3 regions of the Arsenophonus nasoniae genome follow, and region 3 is predicted to be linked to each of the others. Evidence: predicted binding sites of a transcription regulator. Region 3 holds the regulator's gene; each other region holds the start of a gene.
What was found. Region 3 encodes Fur, which represses iron uptake genes when iron is present. Its sites were predicted from a motif close to ATAATAATGAGAACNACTATCAA; they were not measured.

Region 1 (7,022 bases), 440 kb from region 3:
TGATGATAGAACGCGCATTAACTTGGGCAAATGTTAAAATCACACCAAAAATTAAAAATAGTACTCGTCAATTATTTGATAAAATTTATGCAACAACAGTAATAACAGGTAGTCAGCTTTTTCCTGGAGTAAAAGAAACATTAGCAGAATTGGCCAAACAACCTTTCCCAATGGCAATCGTCACCAATAAACCAACACCATTTATTGACCCTTTATTAAAAAAATTAGCAATTAATTCTTATTTTTCTTTAATATTAGGGGGAGATGACGTAAAAAAGAAAAAACCCCATCCGGCTCCACTATATCTTACAATGGGAAAATTTGGTCTACTTAAAGATCAATTATTATTTGTCGGCGATTCTCATAATGATATCTTAGCTGCTAAAGCGGCTGGCTGTCCTTGTGTGGGTTTAACTTATGGATATAACTATGGTGAATCTATCGCATTAAGTAAACCAAATTATGTATTAGATAACTTTGCCGATCTACTTCCTACGTTAGGACTAACACCTTTGACAATTCTGGAATCATAATATGAATACCCCCCCGATAAAATCGACTAATACCCTCAAAAAACCTACTGTATTCAGTGGGGCTCAACCGTCTGGAGAATTAACCATCGGCAACTATATTGGCGCATTACGTCAATGGGTTCACATGCAAGATAATTATGACTGTATTTATTGTATTGTTGATCAGCATGCCATTACAGTCCGTCAGGATCCCAAAGAGTTAAGAAAGCGTACGCTTGATACGCTAGCCTTATATCTTGCTTGCGGTATCGATTTTAAAAAAAGCATTATTTTTGTTCAATCCCATGTTCCACAACATACTCAACTTAGCTGGGCTCTTAACTGTTATACCTATTTTGGTGAATTAAGTCGCATGACACAATTTAAAGACAAATCAACTCGTCATGCTGAAAATATTAATGCTGGATTATTTGATTATCCAGTATTGATGGCTGCTGATATTTTACTTTACCAGACAAACCAAGTCCCGGTTGGTATTGATCAAAAACAACATTTAGAATTAAGCCGAGATATCGCTCAACGTTTTAATTCGCTCTACGGAGAAATATTTACTATACCCGATCCTTTTATTCCGGAAAAAGGAGCGCGGGTTATGTCTCTACAAGAACCACAAAAAAAGATGTCAAAATCAGACGATAATCGCAATAATGTCATAACGTTATTAGAAAACCCTAAATCAGCAGCTAAAAAGATCAAACGTGCCCTTACTGATTCTGATGAGCCACCACAAGTTTATTATGACTCAGAAAATAAACCGGGTATTTCTAATCTGATAGATATCCTTTCTGGCGTAACAGGTACATCTACCTCACAGATAGAAAAACAATTTGCTGGAAAAATGTATGGCGATCTTAAAAACACCGTGGCTGAAGCCGTTTCAGATATGTTAATAAATATCCAAAGTCGTTTTGATGAATTTCGTAATAACGAAAAATTATTGAATGATATTATGTCCGAAGGCGCTAGCAAAGCAGAGGTTCGAGCTAAAATAACGCTAAATAAAGTTTATGACGCTATTGGTTTTATTAATCCTATAAAAAAATAATTCTCTTCTCCCCGTAAAACACGAGGGAGATTGACACTAAGAATAAATTATTTATAAAAAATTAATAAAATAAAAATCAATCTTTATTTTATTAATATATTTATTAAAGAAGGAACAATATTTAGTAACATCAATCATTTTTTCAACTGATTATATATAATTAACAGTACCTTGTAATTTTTATTGTTATATTTTCAATTAGCTATCCAAAGACATTAGTAGGCCAGTATCTAATCTGGCACCACTAACATTGATAAGAAACAAACAGATAAGGTCAATGTTATTTTATTTTTTCCGCGAAACGTTTCGCAGCTTCATCCCAGTTAACAACTGACCAAAAGGCTTTAATGTATTCAGGGCGACGATTTTCATATTTAAGATAATAAGCATGTTCCCAAACATCAAGCCCTAAAATAGGATAACCAGAAACACCAGAAATAGACTCACCCATCAGCGGATTATCTTGATTAGCTGTCGAAACAACCGCCAGTTTTCCATCCGATTTCAAGACTAACCATGCCCAACCAGAACCAAAACGAGTTGCTGCCGCTTTTTCAAAAATTTCTTTAAAATTCTCTACACTATCAAAATCACGTTCAATTGCCGATTTCAGCTCACCTTGTAGTTCAGTACCAATTTTTAATCCAATCCAAAACATACTATGATTGGCATGGCCGCCTGCATTATTGCGTAAAAAAGTACGTTTATCTACTGGCACTTTATCTAAGTTTTGAATCAAATCATCTATATCAAGTTTGGCAAGCTCAGGAAAATCTTTTAACACATCATTGGTATTGTTGACATATGTTTGATGATGTTTAGTATGATGGATTCTCATTGTCCTTTCATCAAAATGTGGCTCTAATGCCCCATATTCATAAGGCAGGGAAGGTAATGTATAGCTCATTTGCATTAACTCCTGTTACTTAAATATAAAATAAATGTTTCAATCAATACTTATTTTACAAGGATTGCCATCATAATGAAAACAATTATAAACAATATATTTTTTTAAGGTTTTTACTTCCTGTAAAAATAATCCAAATATTAGCCCATTAGATTGAAATAAATTCTTAATAAAAAACATCAATTAAAACAATTTAAATAGGATAATTAATTGATAAATAATAAATCTAAAATAAAACACCAACATTTACGTGATCACAAACACAAAAAAAAAACAAATTCTTTTTCATAGGTTTAGTTAACTGCTCTTTGACATATGATTAACACAACTGAGGAGAAGAAAAATATGATATCAACATTCAAGTACCCCATACCTACTGAAATTGCCGCACATACCTTAGTTAATAAAAAGCAATATCTAAAAGATTATCAATTATCCCTTAAAGATCCTGACGCATTTTGGCGAGAAAAAGGTCAAATTGTTGACTGGATAAAACCTTATACCAAAGTAAAAAATTCTTCATTTGATCCAGGGCACATTAATATCCAATGGTTTGAAGACGGTACCTTAAATTTAAGTACTAACTGCCTAGATCGCCATTTACAATTACGCGGTGATCAAACTGCAATCATTTGGGAAGGCGATGATCCATCACAGTCTTATCATATAACTTATCGTCAACTTCATCATGATGTTTGCCTATTCGCCAATGCATTGAAAAAACTAGGCATCAAAAAAGGTGATGTTGTTGCTATTTATATGTCCATGGTACCTGAATCTGCTATCGCTATGTTAGCATGCACACGCATCGGTGCTATTCACTCTGTTATCTTTGCTGGTTTTTCACCAGAAGCCATTGCAGGACGCATTATTGACAGTAAAGCTAAACTTATCATTACAGCAGATGAAGGGATAAGAGCAAATCGTACTATACCATTGAAAAAAAATGTTGATGAAGCGTTAAAAAACCAGGCTGTCGAAACGATTAATAATGTTATTGTTTTTAGACGAACCGGTAATCAAATCGATTGGCAAGAAAAACGTGATCATTGGTGGCATGAAATTATTAAAGGGCTTAACGCTGATTGTCCTGCAGAAGAAATGAATGCAGAAGATCCTTTATTCATTCTTTATACGTCGGGTTCAACAGGCAAACCAAAAGGCGTCTTACACACCACTGGTGGTTATTTAGTTTATGTTTCTATCACTTTCAAATACGCATTTGACTACCAAGCAAAAGAAATTTATTGGTGTACTGCTGACATAGGCTGGGTAACAGGCCATAGTTACTTAATTTATGGTCCACTATCTAATGGCGCCACTACCTTAATGTTTGAAGGTGTGCCTAATTATCCAAGTATAAATCGCATGAGCCAAATAATTGATAAGCATAAAGTAAATATTCTATATACCGCACCAACGGCAATTCGTGCTTTGATGGCCGAAGGTGATAAAGCTATTGAAGGAACTCAACGTAATTCTTTAAGAATTTTAGGCTCTGTTGGTGAACCTATTAACCCGGAAGCTTGGGAATGGTACTACAAAAAAATAGGTAATAGCCATTGCCCTATTATTGATACATGGTGGCAAACTGAAACCGGCGGTTTTATGCTTTTACCCTTACCGGGAGCAACTGAACTTAAACCAGGCTCAGCCACGTTACCGTTTTTTGGTATTAAGCCCGAGCTTATTGATAATTTAGGTAATTTACTTGAAGGTATTGCTGAAGGCAATCTTGTTATCATGGATTCATGGCCAGGACAAGCTAGAACAATTTATGGTGACCATGAACGCTTTGAACAAACTTATTTTTCACTATTTAAAGGTATGTATTTCAGTGGAGACGGTGCTCGCCGCGATGAAGACGGTTATTATTGGATAACCGGTCGTGTTGACGACGTTTTAAATATTTCTGGTCATCGTTTAGGTACAGCCGAAATCGAATCTGCACTTGTAGCCTTCCCTAAAATTGCTGAGGCTGCCGTCGTTGGTGTCCCGCATAATATAAAAGGTCAAGCTATTTATGCCTATATTACATTAAATCAAGGAGAAGAACCTTCAACAGAACTTTATAATGAGGTACGCAATTGGGTGCGTAAAGAAATTGGGCCAATAGCCACACCAGATATTCTTCATTGGACTGATGCATTACCAAAAACTCGCTCAGGTAAGATTATGCGACGTATTCTAAGGAAAATTGCTACTGGCGATATAAATAATCTAGGTGATACATCGACTTTAGCCGATCCTAGTGTTGTTGTAGAATTACTAGAAGAAAAGGGCTCAATCAATATTTCTAGTTAAATTAATGAGCTATAAGAAATTCTAAAATGTTAACAAAGATGGTCGATAAAATAGATATAGTTCAACTATAAAATATATTATTTATTAACATAACTTTATTTTTTTAATATAAAAAAGCCACCCTAATTAGGTGGCCTTGTATTTTAAGCTTAGCAGTTCCCTACTCTCACATGGGGAGACCCCACACTACCATCGGCGCTACGGCATTTCACTTCTGAGTTCGGCATGGGATCAGGTGGGACTACCGCGCTATAGCTACTAAGCAAATTTTTTGCTATTTAGATTCTATCGAAAGTTTAAGCAGTGCATTCATTGAATTAATAATAAAATTTATAGACAAATAACGACTAACCTAAACTGTTCTATCATATATTTATTTCACTAATGGCCTTAGCCATTAGCATTAAATTAAAGTCTGGCAGCTCCCTACTCTCACATGGGGAGACCCCACACTACCATCGGCGCTACGGCATTTCACTTCTGAGTTCGGCATGGGGTCAGGTGGGACCACCGCGCTATTGCCGCCAGACAAATTCTTTTTTACCTATCCCGTTTCAGTACGCTGCCATCTCGGCTAGCCTTTCGGCTCACTCACCTACCTCAGTAGGCGCTCACCATCAACAGCGCCAGTTCACGCTCCTTCGCGTAATATCTCGTCAGGATAGACTCTTGAACAAGCTAAAATTCTTCTCTCTTCTCAAAACACCTTCGGTGTTGTCAGGTTAAGCCTCTCGGGTCATTAGTACTGGTTAGCTCAACGTATCGCTACGCTTACACACCCAGCCTATCTACGTCCTCGTCTCGAACACCCCTTATAGGACATTACTGTCAGGGAAGACTCATCTTGAGGCAAGTTTCCCGCTTAGATGCTTTCAGCGGTTATCTCTTCCGCACTTAGCTACCAGGCGATGCCATTGGCATGACAACCTGTACACCAGTGGTGCGTCCACTCCGGTCCTCTCGTACTAGGAGCAGCCCCCCTCAATCTTCCTTCGCCCACGACAGATAGGGACCGAACTGTCTCACGACGTTCTAAACCCAGCTCGCGTACCACTTTAAATGGCGAACAGCCATACCCTTGGGACCTACTTCAGCCCCAGGATGTGATGAGCCGACATCGAGGTGCCAAACACCGCCGTCGATATGAACTCTTGGGCGGTATCAGCCTGTTATCCCCGGAGTACCTTTTATCCGTTGAGCGATGGCCCTTCCATTCAGAACCACCGGATCACTAAGACCTACTTTCGTACCTGCTCGCGCCGTCACGCTCGCAGTCAAGCTGGCTTATGCCTTTGCACTAACCTCACGATGTCCGACCGTGATTAGCCAACCTTCGTGCTCCTCCGTTACACTTTGGGAGGAGACCGCCCCAGTCAAACTACCCACCAGACACTGTCCTCAGCCCGGATAACGGACCTAAGTTAGAACATCAAACATTAAAGGGTGGTATTTCAACGTTGGCTCCATGCGAACTGGCGTCCACACTTCTTAGCCTCCCACCTATCCTACACATCAAGGCTCAATGTTCAGTGTCAAGCTATAGTAAAGGTTCACGGGGTCTTTCCGTCTTGCCGCGGGTACACTGCATCTTCACAGCGAGTTCAATTTCACTGAGTCTCGGGTGGAGACAGCCTGGCCATCATTACGCCATTCGTGCAGGTCGGAACTTACCCGACAAGGAATTTCGCTACCTTAGGACCGTTATAGTTACGGCCGCCGTTTACTGGGGCTTCGATCAAGAGCTTCGCCTTACGGCTTACCCCATCAATTAACCTTCCAGCACCGGGCAGGCGTCACACCGTATACGTCCACTTTCGTGTTTGCACAGTGCTGTGTTTTTAATAAACAGTTGCAGCCAGCTGGTATCTGCGACTGGCTTCAGCTCCATGGGTTAACCATTTCACCTAACGCCAGCGTGCCTTCTCCCGAAGTTACGGCACCATTTTGCCTAGTTCCTTCACCCGAGTTCTCTCAAGCGCCTGAGTATTCTCTACCTAACCACCTGTGTCGGTTTGGGGTACGATTAAGGATTACCTATCGCTTAGCGGCTTTTCCTGGAAGCTGGGCATCAACTACTTCACCACCTTGGTGGCTCGTCATCACGCCTCAGTGATATAGTCGTACGGATTTGCCTGCACGACCCACCTACACGCTTAAACCGGGACAACCGTCGCCCGGATAGCCTAGCCTTCTCCGTCCCCACTTCGCAGTAACCCTTAGTACGGGAATATTA
Region 2 (7,022 bases), 1.2 Mb from region 3:
CTTAATTGAAATGATAGGTAAAACTGGCGATGCGGCGCATATTGTGATTGGTATTGGTCTTAATATTGCAATGAGTTGCAATTATGAAACAAATATTAATCAAGGATGGATTAATCTTGAGCAGGCTGGTATTCAAATAGAAAGAAATGTGATCGCTGGTCAGATTATTTTGGCATTACGCCATGAATTAGTGGAATTTGAGAAATATGGTCTTGTTCCTTTTATTAAACGTTGGCTGGCGTTGGATAATTTTTTACATAAAAAAGTAAAGTTGCATATAGGTGATCATCTTGAGGTCGGTATCGTGAAAGGAATTAATGAACACGGCGCAATTTTGTTAGAACAAAATGGTGAAATTGTTTCCTATATAGGTGGTGAAATTTCATTACGGCCAGATAATTAGCACAATTGAGTCGAAGTTGATCATCGACCCAATATTTGAAATTATTTTCTTAATCTAACATTTGTAATTGAATGATTAGAGCCTTTAGTCATGATCAAACTGGCTCTTTCTTTGGTTGGTATTATATTCTCTTCCAAATTTATTTTATTAATTTCTTCCCATATTGTTTTAGCCGTTTTGATCGCCTCTTCTTGCTCTAATGTAGAATAATGGTAAAAATAGGCGTGAGGATCGGAGAAGGCGCCTTGGCAGAATTTTAAAAATCGACTGATATACCATTTTTTTAATAAATTTTCTGGAGCGTCAACATAAATGGAAAAATCGACAAAGTCAGATACGAAAACATGATGCGGATCATGCGGATAATCCATACCGCTTTGCAAAACATTCAAACCTTCTAAAATAAGAATGTCAGGCTGTTCAATTAGTTGTTTTTTTCCGGGAACAATATCGTAAGTAAAATGGGAATATACCGGGGCAGTGACTTGCTTAACGCCAGATTTGATGTCAGAAACAAATTTTACCAAACGATGCATATCATAGGATTGCGGAAACCCCTTTTTTTTCATTATTCCACGTTCGTTTAAAATCCGATTAGGGTATAAAAAACCATCTGTTGTTATAAGATCAACTTTACGATGTTCAGGCCAACGACTTAATAAAGTTTGTAATAGGCGGGCTGTGGTACTTTTACCAACCGCAACACTGCCTGCAATACCGATGACATAAGGTACTTTAGTACCATTAGTACCTAAAAACTGTTCTAAAACGGTTTGCCTACCTAAATTTGAACTGATATAGAAATTAAGCAGTCTTGAAATAGGAAGATAAATTTTATTTACTTCATCCATTGAAATTTCATCATTAATACCCTTCAGTTCCAGTAGTTCTTTATCCGTTAGTAGCTCTAGTGGAACAGAATCACGTAAAGTCGCCCAATGTTCACGGTCAAATTCTAAATAAGGTGTTATTGAAAAGTTTTGTTGTTGTTTCATAAGTCAACATTTACCTGTGTACAGGTTGTCATAATCATTCATAACCAATAAAAAATAGATTGCATAATAACGATTGAATATCTTTAGGCGTAGCGTTTTTTCTATTTTTTTGTATCAAATAAATAATTGATCACAATTTATCCATTTTTATTTTTAGTAATAAAATAATATTGTATGATTTACGATATGTTTTATTAGTGAGAAAAATTTGATGTTGTTTTTCACTAGAGTAAATAGTAAATAAAAAATTTAGCACTGTTGAGTATTTAAACATTTACTATAGAAAAAAACAGCAAAAATGGCTAAAGTGGATACTTTATAAGCAAAAAAACAATTTTTTTAATTTTTTTGTTGCAACATGCGCGTTCTCTACCTAGAATGCGCAGCACCTGATGCCGGCATAGCTCAGTTGGTAGAGCAACTGACTTGTAATCAGTAGGTTCCGAGTTCGACTCTTGGTGCCGGCACCATTAAAAATTTGGATATAAGTAAAAGGTGGGATTCCCGAGCGGCCAAAGGGAGCAGACTGTAAATCTGCCGTCACAGACTTCGAAGGTTCGAATCCTTCTCCCACCACCATAAAGTTTCATCTTAAGTGTTCAGCTTAAAATGCTACCTCATGCAAAATACTTAAGATAAAATTTGCAGCTGATTAAAGTCAGGTAGCCGAGTTCATCGCGGGCATCGTATAATGGCTATTACCTCAGCCTTCCAAGCTGATGATGCGGGTTCGATTCCCGCTGCCCGCTCCAAGATGTGCTGATATAGCTCAGTTGGTAGAGCACACCCTTGGTAAGGGTGAGGTCGGCAGTTCGAATCTGCCTATCAGCACCACTCCTAGAAAGTGTTCTTAATTGTTCCCTGATTTTTTTCCTGCGATAAAACAAGCAACGAATATATGATTTTCACTGCTTGGTTAATGTGGTGTAACCACCGATTCCGTGTCTTAGAGGGACAATCTAATGTCTAAAGAAAAATTTGAACGTAAAAAACCGCACGTTAACGTTGGTACAATCGGCCACGTTGACCATGGTAAAACAACTTTAACCGCTGCAATCACCACCGTATTAGCGAAAACTTATGGCGGTAATGCGCGTGCATTTGATCAAATTGATAATGCACCAGAAGAAAAAGCGCGCGGGATCACTATTTCTACTTCTCACGTAGAATATGATACACCTACCCGCCATTATGCTCATGTAGATTGCCCAGGCCACGCGGATTATGTGAAAAACATGATCACCGGTGCGGCACAAATGGACGGCGCAATTTTAGTGGTAGCGGCAACCGATGGTCCAATGCCACAAACGCGTGAGCATATTTTATTAGGTCGCCAAGTAGGTGTTCCTTATATCATCGTTTTCCTGAATAAATGTGATATGGTTGATGATGAAGAGTTGCTAGAACTGGTTGAAATGGAAGTGCGTGAGCTGCTTTCTCAGTATGATTTCCCAGGCGACGACACGCCAGTAATCAGAGGTTCAGCGTTGAAAGCGCTGGAAGGTGTTGCTGAGTGGGAAGCGAAAATTATTGAGTTAGCGGAAGCGTTAGATAGCTATATCCCAGAGCCAGAGCGTGCAATAGATAAACCTTTCTTGTTGCCAATCGAAGATGTGTTTTCGATCTCAGGTCGTGGAACGGTAGTAACAGGTCGTGTAGAGCGTGGTATTGTTAAAGTTGGTGAAGAAGTAGAAATCGTTGGCATTAAAGAGACGACGAAGACGACATGTACCGGCGTAGAAATGTTCCGTAAACTGTTAGACGAAGGTCGTGCAGGTGAAAACGTAGGTGTTTTATTACGTGGTACCAAGCGTGAAGACGTCGAGCGTGGTCAAGTATTGGCCAAACCAGGCTCAATCAAACCGCATACTCAATTTGAATCAGAAGTTTATATTTTGAGCAAAGATGAGGGTGGGCGCCACACACCATTCTTTAAAGGTTACCGTCCCCAGTTTTATTTTAGAACGACAGATGTAACGGGCACAATCGAATTGCCAGAAGGCGTCGAGATGGTAATGCCAGGCGATAATATCAACATGAAAGTGACGTTGATAGCGCCAATCGCAATGGATGAAGGGCTGCGTTTTGCGATCCGCGAAGGTGGTCGTACAGTCGGTGCGGGTGTTGTTGCTAAAATTATTGCTTGATTAGATATTAAATTTGAAAAAAGAGGCGAAAGCCTCTTTTTTTATGATAGCCATAAAATTATTACCATTACTCTAATTTTCTGTATATATAATTCAAAACAATATTGAAATGAAAATCATTATCATTTAATATTGCTACGAGAATTTATTTTATCGGTATGAAAAATGTATGTCTGTCTATGTAATCGAATTAGTGATAAAACAATAAAAACTTTAGTTCGGGATAATCGCATCACTTCCATTAGTGGCTTAAAGAAGTGTGTTTCTATTGGTAGCCACTGTGGAAAATGCCTGCCTCAAGCAACCCAGCTAATTAAAAATGAACTAATAAATTTAACTGCTGTTACTGAAATTGACATAGTGCAATGAATTAATAGAATAAATTTAATTGCTATAAAAAACCTTTCTAGCTTTAATCAATAAATTACTCGTCATTTTTCCAATAAAAATATTTTTCTATTCTATGCGTCTAACAATTTATATCTACACTTTAGATACTGGAAGTGGAGGAAAAAAATGAAAGGCGATAAAGAAATGATCACCCATTTAAATAAATTATTGGGTAATTGTCAACGATCACCGAAAACTGATCCACTTTTTATCTAAATCCGATCAATCAAAATTGATCCACTGTTTTACTCAGTTATTGCTCCTGAGCGCCGCTTATCTTTCAATCGGTAGCTTTCACCGCTTAATTGCAGTACATGCGAATGATGAAGTAAACGATCAAGCATAGCGGCAGTTAATGTTGCGTCATCAGCAAAAGCACTTGGCCATTGCCCAAATGATAGGTTACTCGTCAATATGACACTGCCATGCTCATAACGCTTGGCAATCACATTGAAAAACAGGTTTGCTTCTTCTCGCCCAAACGGCAGGTATCCAATCTCATCGATAATCAACAACTTCGGGGCCATCACCGAACGTGATAGATATTGTTTGAGCTTATTTTGTCGTTTGGCAGTTGAGAGTTGCAACATCAGTTCAGCTGCCGTGGTAAAGCGGGTTTTCTTCTTGGCCTGTACTGCTTTTAATCCTAACCCAATAGCTAAATGCGTTTTGCCTACACCGCTTGGGCCAAGCAACACGACATTTTCATTACGTTCAATAAACGTTAATGCGCTTAATTCCTGTATGTGTTGTTTGGGGATCCCCGTTGCAAACTTAAAATCGAACGTATTAAGTTCTTTATGTGCTGGGAATCCTGCCATCCGACTCAAAAGATTACGAGTTCGTTCATCTCGTTGTTGTTGCTCACATTTTAACAGGGACAGTAAAAACTCTCCGTAGCTTTTGTCTTGGGCAATGCATTTTTCGGCAAGTGATGACCAATGAGTCGGAATAGAATTTAATTTCAATGACTCACACAGGTGTTCAATTTGTTCATGCAATAACATGTTCACCTCCCAGTAATGCTTCGTATACGCTGATTGAGTGTTGCAAACTGACAGATTCAAGGGGCGGTACGATAGGGATATTAAGCGTATTAGTCTGTGGGATAGATTGGCAAACCCTTGCTGGTAAGGGTAGAAGAGACTTAACTTCCTTAGCTAATCTATCTGCTGGCTTCTCTAACGTTGTTCCATGAATTCGCTGATGGGCAACGCGTTGTAACCATGGACCCACTTTTGCATTAGCTATTTCAATATCCAGTTCAAGATTATGAGCACGAAGGTCGGTGTTTAATGGCACGATAAAGCTGTTTTTTAAATAGTGGTTAAAGCGCTCTACTTTCCCTTTCGTTTTTGCCCTGTAGGGCTTGCAAGCCTTCAATTTAAACCCGTAATCTTTCGACATTTGAAGCATTTCGACATGTAATTTATGATCACCTTCTGCATAAGCATCCCGTTCGATGATGAGGGATTTTGCGTTATCACACAATACTTCCTGTGGTACACCACCAAAGTAGTCGAAAGCTTCTCTTAAACCTTGCTGCCACGATTCTGCTCGTTCATTATCAAAGAACTTTACATAACTCGCACGCGAATAGCCTAGCGTTGCAACAAACGCTTTCAGCGATTTTTTACCTCGCCGGATGCTGGTGAAGTCGATTTGCATTTGTTGACCTGGCTGTGTTTCAAAACGGACGACTACTTCGGGAACAATGCTTGGTTTAAATTGACAAACAAATCGGCGTAATTGAGCAATACCACCTTGATAGCCGTTTTCAACTACCTCATCAAATAAGACTGTTGCAGGGATCCAATCAGGTTTAGCCAGTTCAATTCGCTGAAGCAAATAAGGTTTAAAGGGGGATAATTTAGTCGGTTGTTGACTTCTTTTAGCATAAGTTGGCATTGTCTGTTGTTGTAAATGATGTTTTACGGTGTTACGGGATATACCCAACTCACTGGCAATTTTTCGAAGGCTTTGTCCTTGTGCAAAGCGAACATGAATATCCACAAATATCTCCTTGGTTAACATAAATTATCCGTACAAAAATGTGCGAATAATACCAAGTGGATCAGTTTTAGATGATCGTTAGTGGATCAGTTTTGCATGATCGGTGACAGTAATGAGCTTGTTGCAATTAATCAATATTTTTTACATGCCCGTATGTTTAAAAATTGGGGTTTATTACGTCTTAACGATATTGAATATGAAGAATCTATCGATGAGATGAAACATGCTGATAAATATATAGAAAGGATTCTCTTTCTTGAAGGGATACCTAATTTGCGGGGTTTAGGTAAATTAAATATTGGTGAGAATGTGGAAGAAATGCTTAAATCTGATTTACTGCTTGAACTGGACGGTGCGAAAGATTTGCGTTCAGCAATCACTTATGCAGATTCAGTTGGTGATTATGTTAGTCGTGATTTAATGATTGAAATACTAACCGATGAAGAAAAACATATTGATTGGCTGGAAACGCAATTGGCCTTGATAGCAAGCATAGGCCTAAAAAATTACCTACAATCTCAGCTCCGAGAAGAGAAATGATTTAACTTGATTTATTAAGATTTTTATAAATATTGTTGCATAAGATTTTATACACAAATTTTATGCAATTTTTTTATCTATGGCTTGCTCTTATTTTGAAATTACGTATAATGCACGGGCTCTTTAATTTAGGAGCCTGGCCGTAAAAGGCTGGCATGCAGTGAAACTGCGTTAAAACAATACCTCCGATTTGGAGGTTATTATGAGAACGATTACACTCCCCCATCAATCGAAATGGGTGCGAGGAGTAATTTTTTACGTTTATAAAATAGTTGGAGCTCTGGTCTCATGCAGAACCAAAGAATCCGTATCCGCCTGAAAGCCTTTGATCATCGTTTAATTGATCAATCAACTGCGGAAATCGTTGAAACTGCTAAGCGCACTGGCGCTCAAGTACGTGGTCCGATCCCGTTACCTACACGTAAAGAACGTTTTACCGTTCTGATTTCGCCGCATGTTAATAAAGATGCACGTGATCAGTACGAAATTCGTACTCATAAGCGTCTGGTTGACATCGTTGAGCCAACTGAGAAA
Region 3 (7,022 bases):
AGCAGATAGATTAGCTAAGGAAGTTAAGTCTCTTCTACCCTTACCAGCAAGGGTTTGCCAATCTATCCCACAGACTAATACGCTTAATATCCCTATCGTACCGCCCCTTGAATCTGTCAGTTTGCAACACTCAATCAGCGTATACGAAGCATTACTGGGAGGTGAACATGTTATTGCATGAACAAATTGAACACCTGTGTGAGTCATTGAAATTAAATTCTATTCCGACTCATTGGTCATCACTTGCCGAAAAATGCATTGCCCAAGACAAAAGCTACGGAGAGTTTTTACTGTCCCTGTTAAAATGTGAGCAACAACAACGAGATGAACGAACTCGTAATCTTTTGAGTCGGATGGCAGGATTCCCAGCACATAAAGAACTTAATACGTTCGATTTTAAGTTTGCAACGGGGATCCCCAAACAACACATACAGGAATTAAGCGCATTAACGTTTATTGAACGTAATGAAAATGTCGTGTTGCTTGGCCCAAGCGGTGTAGGCAAAACGCATTTAGCTATTGGGTTAGGATTAAAAGCAGTACAGGCCAAGAAGAAAACCCGCTTTACCACGGCAGCTGAACTGATGTTGCAACTCTCAACTGCCAAACGACAAAATAAGCTCAAACAATATCTATCACGTTCGGTGATGGCCCCGAAGTTGTTGATTATCGATGAAATTGGATACCTGCCGTTTGGGCGAGAAGAAGCAAACCTGTTTTTCAATGTGATTGCCAAGCGTTATGAGCATGGCAGTGTCATATTGACGAGTAACCTATCATTTGGGCAATGGCCAAGTGCTTTTGCTGATGACGCAACATTAACTGCCGCTATGCTTGATCGTTTACTTCATCATTCGCATGTACTGCAATTAAGCGGTGAAAGCTACCGATTGAAAGATAAGCGGCGCTCAGGAGCAATAACTGAGTAAAACAGTGGATCAATTTTGATTGATCGGATTTAGATAAAAAGTGGATCAGTTTTCGGTGATCGTTGACATTATATTTTTCACAATAAAATTAGGCAGGAAATTCGCTTGGTTTTTGGTGGTACCACCAGTGGTGAAGCGGTAAGTGGTGGAGCGCCGCGTTATATGAAGAATCCGAGAACTTTTATTAATCAATGTAATGCAAATATTGATAATGTATTTGGTGACATTCCTGCTTGCTATAAACAGGCTAGCCAGCTGCTGCATCATTTACAATTACTTATGCAACATGAGAAATGGGAGAAATATAGTCTTTCAACCAGTGGTCATTCATTAGGCGGAGGCTTAGCGGCTTATTCTGCGCTGAAAGTATCTACCACAGAAAAAACTATTCGAGCAGAATGTTTTTGCAGCGCTCAACTTGGCTTAGGTTTACAGAAAGATTTGTTAGCACAATATAGCAATCTAGCCAACTTAAAAAAAGTTAAGGCTCATATTAATCACTACTATGTTGATGGTGATATTATTCCAAAGCTGGATAAATTTTTTGCCGTTGATCATATTGGTAGTGTTAATATTATTCCGCAGATAGCGGAGAAAAAAGATAGCGCCTTGGCTGCTCATAGCAGATATGTAGCGCATATTCGTACTTTGTATCAGCAAGCAGTTTGACAACCTAGTCGCTACCACTTTTTGATCCTATTTTGATCAGTGTTAAAATATTTCCTTGAGGTAATGAATACAATTTCAAGCTGTGCGCCCAGGTGCGTAAAAGAGAAATAGACGTTATTAGCGCTTCCATTGATAATTCAAATGGAAGCGCCGTTGCCGACAACCCATGCCCTAATTGACATAGGCTTTCCAGAGAAAACTCTGATACTTTATTATCTGCCAAAGAAACCAGGGTTTTCGCTAGAAAATGTAAATTATGACACAATCCAGCCCAGCACTCTTCACTACTATTTGCCAACTGTAGCATTTCATCGGTACTCAAATGTGAGATATCTAGCTTGCGAAGCACATCAGCTAACTCGGAAAAAAGAATGTTGCTATCAGACAGCATTGTGCACCCCCAATGATTGATGTAATGGTCAACAAATTCTGTAGAAGATCTAAGCGGCATTTTTTAGTTCATGATATTTTTGATGTGGCGTTAAATAACCAATCGTTGAATGGCGTCGATAATAATTGTAAAACTGAATATAATTTTCAACTTCACAGACAACAGATTGATGATTCATAAACGATAAACGGTTAAGTCTTTCTGTCTTTAAACTCCTAAAAAATCTTTCCATCACGGCATTATCGAGGCAATTACCTCGCCGACTCATGCTTTGAGTTATTTTCCGTTCAAAGAGGTGCGCCCTAAGCTCCTCCGATGAATATTGGCAACCTTGATCTGAATGGAACATCAAACTTGTCGTATCCGGTAATTGCCGTTCAATTGCGTTATCTAAGGCTTCTTTCACTAATTTCGAATCCGGTTTTGTTGATAAGGCATAACCAATAATTTCTTTGGTGGCTAAATCCAACACACAGGCTAAATAGCTCCACCCATAGTGATGTCTAATATACGTGATATCCCCGACATAATAGTGATTATGCTGTTCAGGGGAAAATTGTCGTTTAAGCAAATTAGGGGCATATCGATGTTCGTTACCCGATGAGTGATAGTAGTGCTTTTTCGTTGGTCTAATTGCAACTAATTGATTTAATTTCATGATGTTCGATATTTTATAAGTGCCAATTTGGTGCCCTAAACCCTTTAACTCGGCTTGAATACGTCTTTTGCCATAAATTTGACCCGATGTATAAAAAATACGTTTGATTTCGCCACACAGTCTTTCATTTTCAACTGTCGGTATTTTCGTTTCATAATAAAAACTACTGCTGCTTACTTCAAAAAGATGGCATAACTCAGTGACCGTAAAATTGGGGTACATGATTTTCAGTTGCTTCACGATTTTGAGTTTTGATTGTCGAGGATGAAGTAAGCCGCGGCTTTTTTTAATATGTCATTATCCCTCTGAGCACGCTTAAGTTGAACTTCTAATTCTTGTATGCGCTGTTGCTCGGGTGTTAACGCTTTTGATTTTACAGGCGTATTCCCATTTAACTCGGCAAGATATTGTTGCTTCCATCGTGATACGGCAGATTTACCCGCACCGGATATTTTTTCAACTTGGATATTGCTATATCCACCTTCAACCATGAGTTTTGCATATTCCAGTTTTTGCTTTCCGCTAAAGGTTACTTTTACTTTTCGGGTCATATTTATACCTATAAGATTTTGCTTAATTATAAGCTATAAATCTCTACAGTTTTATTAGACCACTACAAGCCATAGCATTACTCCTGTTAATGTTGTGGTGAGAGGCTCGTAGGTGTTGGTAGCACCTGCGGGCTTCGTTGTTTTATGGTTACTGTATCATTACAATAATAGTTACCATCTAAACATCACAATATCTGGTAATTACCAATTTCAATGCCAAAAGAAAAGCGTTCGCCACAATATCAAATGCGTCTTACGGAGAAATTTCGTGAGCAGCACGAAGAACAGGCCAAAAAAGATGGTGATACTTCTTTAGCGATGTGGATCATGCGTATCTTAAGGAAGGAGTTACGTAAGCGGGGAATTGAACCGCAAGGGTAAGTTGCATGTCAAGCAAGATGTTAGCGCCATCGCCTACAATAGGCCAAGCATAAATTATTTGTTGTGTCATACATAAGGATGTTATAGATGAGTGATTATTTGTAACTGAATAAGTGGCAACCGTGTAAGGCATAATACTTTTCAACTGATATCTCATTGTTTGGAAGGTAAAATGAAAAAATTGTTAAAATCTTGGCTAATTTTTAGGTGGAACAATAAAGCAAAATATTGTGGTAAAATAAAAGGAGAAATTCGCTTCTATTCTCCTTTTATTTTCAACTGATTAATAACAAAAACAGTGATAGGCAGGGTTATTTTTCTTCTTTACTATTCCGGGCTGGATGCCCCAAGTCGTTTTCATCACAATGGTCTTTTTTGGAGCAATGTCCATAGAGATAGAGACTGTGATTAGAGAGTTTAATACCATGACGCTCAGCGATGTTTTTTTGTCTTGTTTCAATCGATTCATCACTAAATTCAATAACTTTACCACAATCTAAGCAAATTAAGTGATCGTGGTGATGTTGTTGTGTCAGCTCAAAAACTGATTTACCGCCTTCAAAGTTATGACGAGTAACAATACCAGCTTCATCAAATTGGTTAAGTACACGATAAACCGTTGCGAGGCCAATCTCTTCCTCCATATCAATGAGTTTTTTATAGAGATCTTCCGCACTGACGTGATGGCACTCTGGCTCTTGTAATACCTCTAAAATTTTCAAACGTGGAAGTGTTACTTTAAGCCCTGCATTCTTCAATGCTTTATTGTTGTCGGTCATACGGATCCTACCTTGTTGCATTAGTAGTGAATTCAATAATATCAAAACATTGTTAACAGTAGCATACTGTTTCTTTCATACTAATTTTACAATTATATATGTCTTAATATCATTACACAATTTGCAGGAATTATCATGTACAAAAAAAATTGACATCTATCTATGGATGATGGCTGGCAATTCTAGCTCGTCGGATATTTGTTTTACCCAATTTTGCACTCGCTCATCGGTTAGTTCTGGTTGCCTGTCTTCATCAATCGCAAGACCAATAAAGTGAGTGTCATCAGCGAGTCCTTTTGATGCTTCGAAGTGGTAACCTTCGGTTGGCCAGTGACCAATAATGCTAGCACCGTTAGATTCAATAATCTCTTTCACTGTACCCATGGCATCACAAAAATATTCCGCATAATCCTCTTGATCGCCACAACCAAAAATAGCCACCAGCTTACCTTCAAAATCAATTTCTTCCAATGTCGGAAAGAAATCGTCCCAATCACACTGTGCTTCACCATAATACCAGGTAGGAATACCGAATAGTAAAATATCAAATGCTTCAATATCCTCTTTACTGCTTTTAGCAATATCATGAATTTCAGCAATATCAGCGCCGCCAAGTTTTTCTTGGATCATTTTGGCAATATTTTCTGTATTGCCAGTATCACTGCCGAAGAAGATACCTATGATTGCCATAAAGTAAATAAACCTCTTGATTTTAATTTGCGTTGTTTAGTTATCTTATTGTTACTAACAGTAGTAATAGGAAAGATAATAACAGTTGATTAATAAATAATTAAATGACCATTATTTTGACGAAAATAACTGCATAATTCTGTCAATTTTGTGTGTTTTAGACAAAATAAACTAGTAAAACTGCAACTCATCAGTTTTTCTTTGCTAATTGTGTCAGTAATATTTGTTCTATTAGTTCACTACGGCTTATTTTTTGTTCTTGGGCTAGCATATTTAATGCCGCAACAGCCCGCTCATTGATTTTTAATTCGATACGACGTAATCCTTTGCTTTTATCACGTTTTAATTGATTACGTTTATTAATTTTTAATTGTTCATGTCGAGATAAGGGATTGGTTTTCGGACGCCCAGGTCTAAGTTCATCGGCGAATAGATCCCGGGTTGTGCGATCAGTCTGCTCTTTTGCCATAAATTTAAATGTTGATGGAAATTTGCTAGTTACTTAAAACAATCATACCCTAGCAAGATAACTATCGCTACTATCAGATAAAATATATCCTATTGATAAAGCAGTCTATTAGTGAGCAACTGAAATGAGACATAGCCAGTAAAACAGATAAATGTGAGCTTACTGGCGACTTGTGTCATGTTTAAGCGTTAATTTTTGCCTTTGATCCTATTTGCTGATACCAGAGTTGAGCATAAAACCCATTTAACTTGAGTAGATTATCATGGCTATCGAATTCAATTACTTGTCCTTCATTTATCACACAGATTTTATCAGCATGACGGATAGTATTAAGCCGGTGAGCAATACTAATTACTGTTCGACCCGCAGATAGATATTGCATATTTTTCATGATAGCGGCTTCTGAGTCGTAATCTAGCGCGGAAGTGGCCTCATCAAGAATTAAAATGCGTGGTTGTGTTAACAGGGCACGGGCAAGCGCTATGCGTTGCCGCTGACCACCTGATAAATTCATCCCCCTCTCTGCTAACTGGGTATTGAAACCCTGCGGAAGTTGTTGAATAAAATCCAATGCGCCTGCCATTTGTGCGGCCTGGGTCATGGCTTCGTCAGAAGCTGCCGGCTGACTTAAGCGGATATTGTCTGCTATTGAACCTGCAAACAGAATACTTTCTTGCAATACTACACTCATATTAAGGCGTAAAGCCATGGGATCAGCGACAGCCAGATCCATACCATCAATCGTAATTTGACCCTGCTGAGGAATATAAAGTCGTTGTAATAGTTTCGTTAAGGTACTCTTTCCGGATCCTGAAGGGCCTGTGATACCAATAAATTGTCCGGCTTTAATTGACAAGGATAGGTTCTGCAATACTTCTGGCATATCGCTAGCATAACGAAATCTGATGTGATTAAATTTAATATTACCCTCAAGAGATGCGGTATTAGTTAATCCTGTTTGGCCAAATTCGGTAGGTTCATCAAGAATATCACCAACACGTTTTAGTGCGATAAGGGTATGTTGAAAATCTTGCCATACTTGCGCCAGTCGGAGAATCGGTTGGGTTACATGGGCACTAAGCATATTAAAAGCAATTAATTCTCCAGGGCTAAGCTGGCCTTGCATCACGGCTTTAACACCAAACCATAATAAAATAGCGGTAGTTATTTTATTGACCAGTGTAATGATTTGACTGGCTATCACACTGCTTTTTTGCACCTGAAAGCTTTTTTGTAATTGGTGACTAAGGATTTTTTGCCAGCGTTGTAAAAACCTATTCTCTGTAGCAGTTGTTTTAATGGTTTCAATACCAGTAATTGATTCAGTAAGAAAAGTGGTGTTTTCGGCTTGAGCTTCATACTCTTTTTCTACCCGTTTACGGATAATGGGACCAATTAATAACCAAAAAATAAAATAGATAACCAATGAACCAACAACGATACTAGCGAGCAGTGCACTGTAATTGAACAACACAGTAATAAATAAGGTGACAAAAAAGAGATCG

Region 1: the regulator Fur is predicted to act here: its motif matches at 2,555-2,577, upstream of sodA (superoxide dismutase [Mn]).
Region 2: the regulator Fur is predicted to act here: its motif matches at 3,649-3,671, upstream of bfd (bacterioferritin-associated ferredoxin).

The regions. Positions count from the first base shown of each region.
Region 1 covers NZ_CP038613.1:660,884-667,905, reverse strand. Annotated here, with positions in the region: gene ArsFIN_RS03115 (phosphoglycolate phosphatase) at 1-533, shown strand, start outside; gene trpS (tryptophan--tRNA ligase) at 535-1,578, shown strand; gene sodA (superoxide dismutase [Mn]) at 1,859-2,485, opposite strand; gene acs (acetate--CoA ligase) at 2,831-4,789, shown strand; rRNA gene rrf (5S ribosomal RNA) at 4,937-5,052, opposite strand; rRNA gene rrf (5S ribosomal RNA) at 5,203-5,318, opposite strand; rRNA gene ArsFIN_RS03085 (23S ribosomal RNA) at 5,508-7,022, opposite strand, start outside.
Region 2 covers NZ_CP038613.1:3,789,050-3,796,071, reverse strand. Annotated here, with positions in the region: gene birA (bifunctional biotin--[acetyl-CoA-carboxylase] ligase/biotin operon repressor BirA) at 1-403, shown strand, start outside; gene coaA (type I pantothenate kinase) at 445-1,398, opposite strand; tRNA gene ArsFIN_RS19180 (tRNA-Thr) at 1,793-1,868, shown strand; tRNA gene ArsFIN_RS19175 (tRNA-Tyr) at 1,893-1,977, shown strand; tRNA gene ArsFIN_RS19170 (tRNA-Gly) at 2,076-2,150, shown strand; tRNA gene ArsFIN_RS19165 (tRNA-Thr) at 2,157-2,232, shown strand; gene tuf (elongation factor Tu) at 2,361-3,545, shown strand; gene bfd (bacterioferritin-associated ferredoxin) at 3,711-3,914, shown strand; gene istB (IS21-like element helper ATPase IstB) at 4,181-4,942, opposite strand; gene istA (IS21 family transposase) at 4,929-5,969, opposite strand; gene bfr (bacterioferritin) at 6,045-6,488, shown strand; gene rpsJ (30S ribosomal protein S10) at 6,777-7,022, shown strand, end outside.
Region 3 covers NZ_CP038613.1:1,101,557-1,108,578, forward strand. Annotated here, with positions in the region: gene istA (IS21 family transposase) at 1-181, shown strand, start outside; gene istB (IS21-like element helper ATPase IstB) at 168-929, shown strand; gene ArsFIN_RS05290 (lipase family protein) at 1,035-1,598, shown strand; gene ArsFIN_RS05295 (hypothetical protein) at 1,603-1,989, opposite strand; one part of gene ArsFIN_RS05300 (IS3 family transposase) at 2,039-2,919, opposite strand; one part of gene ArsFIN_RS05300 (IS3 family transposase) at 2,919-3,198, opposite strand; gene ArsFIN_RS28125 (hypothetical protein) at 3,445-3,579, shown strand; gene fur (ferric iron uptake transcriptional regulator) at 3,891-4,358, opposite strand; gene fldA (flavodoxin FldA) at 4,515-5,048, opposite strand; gene ybfE (LexA regulated protein) at 5,239-5,517, opposite strand; gene ArsFIN_RS05320 (type I secretion system permease/ATPase) at 5,699-7,022, opposite strand, start outside.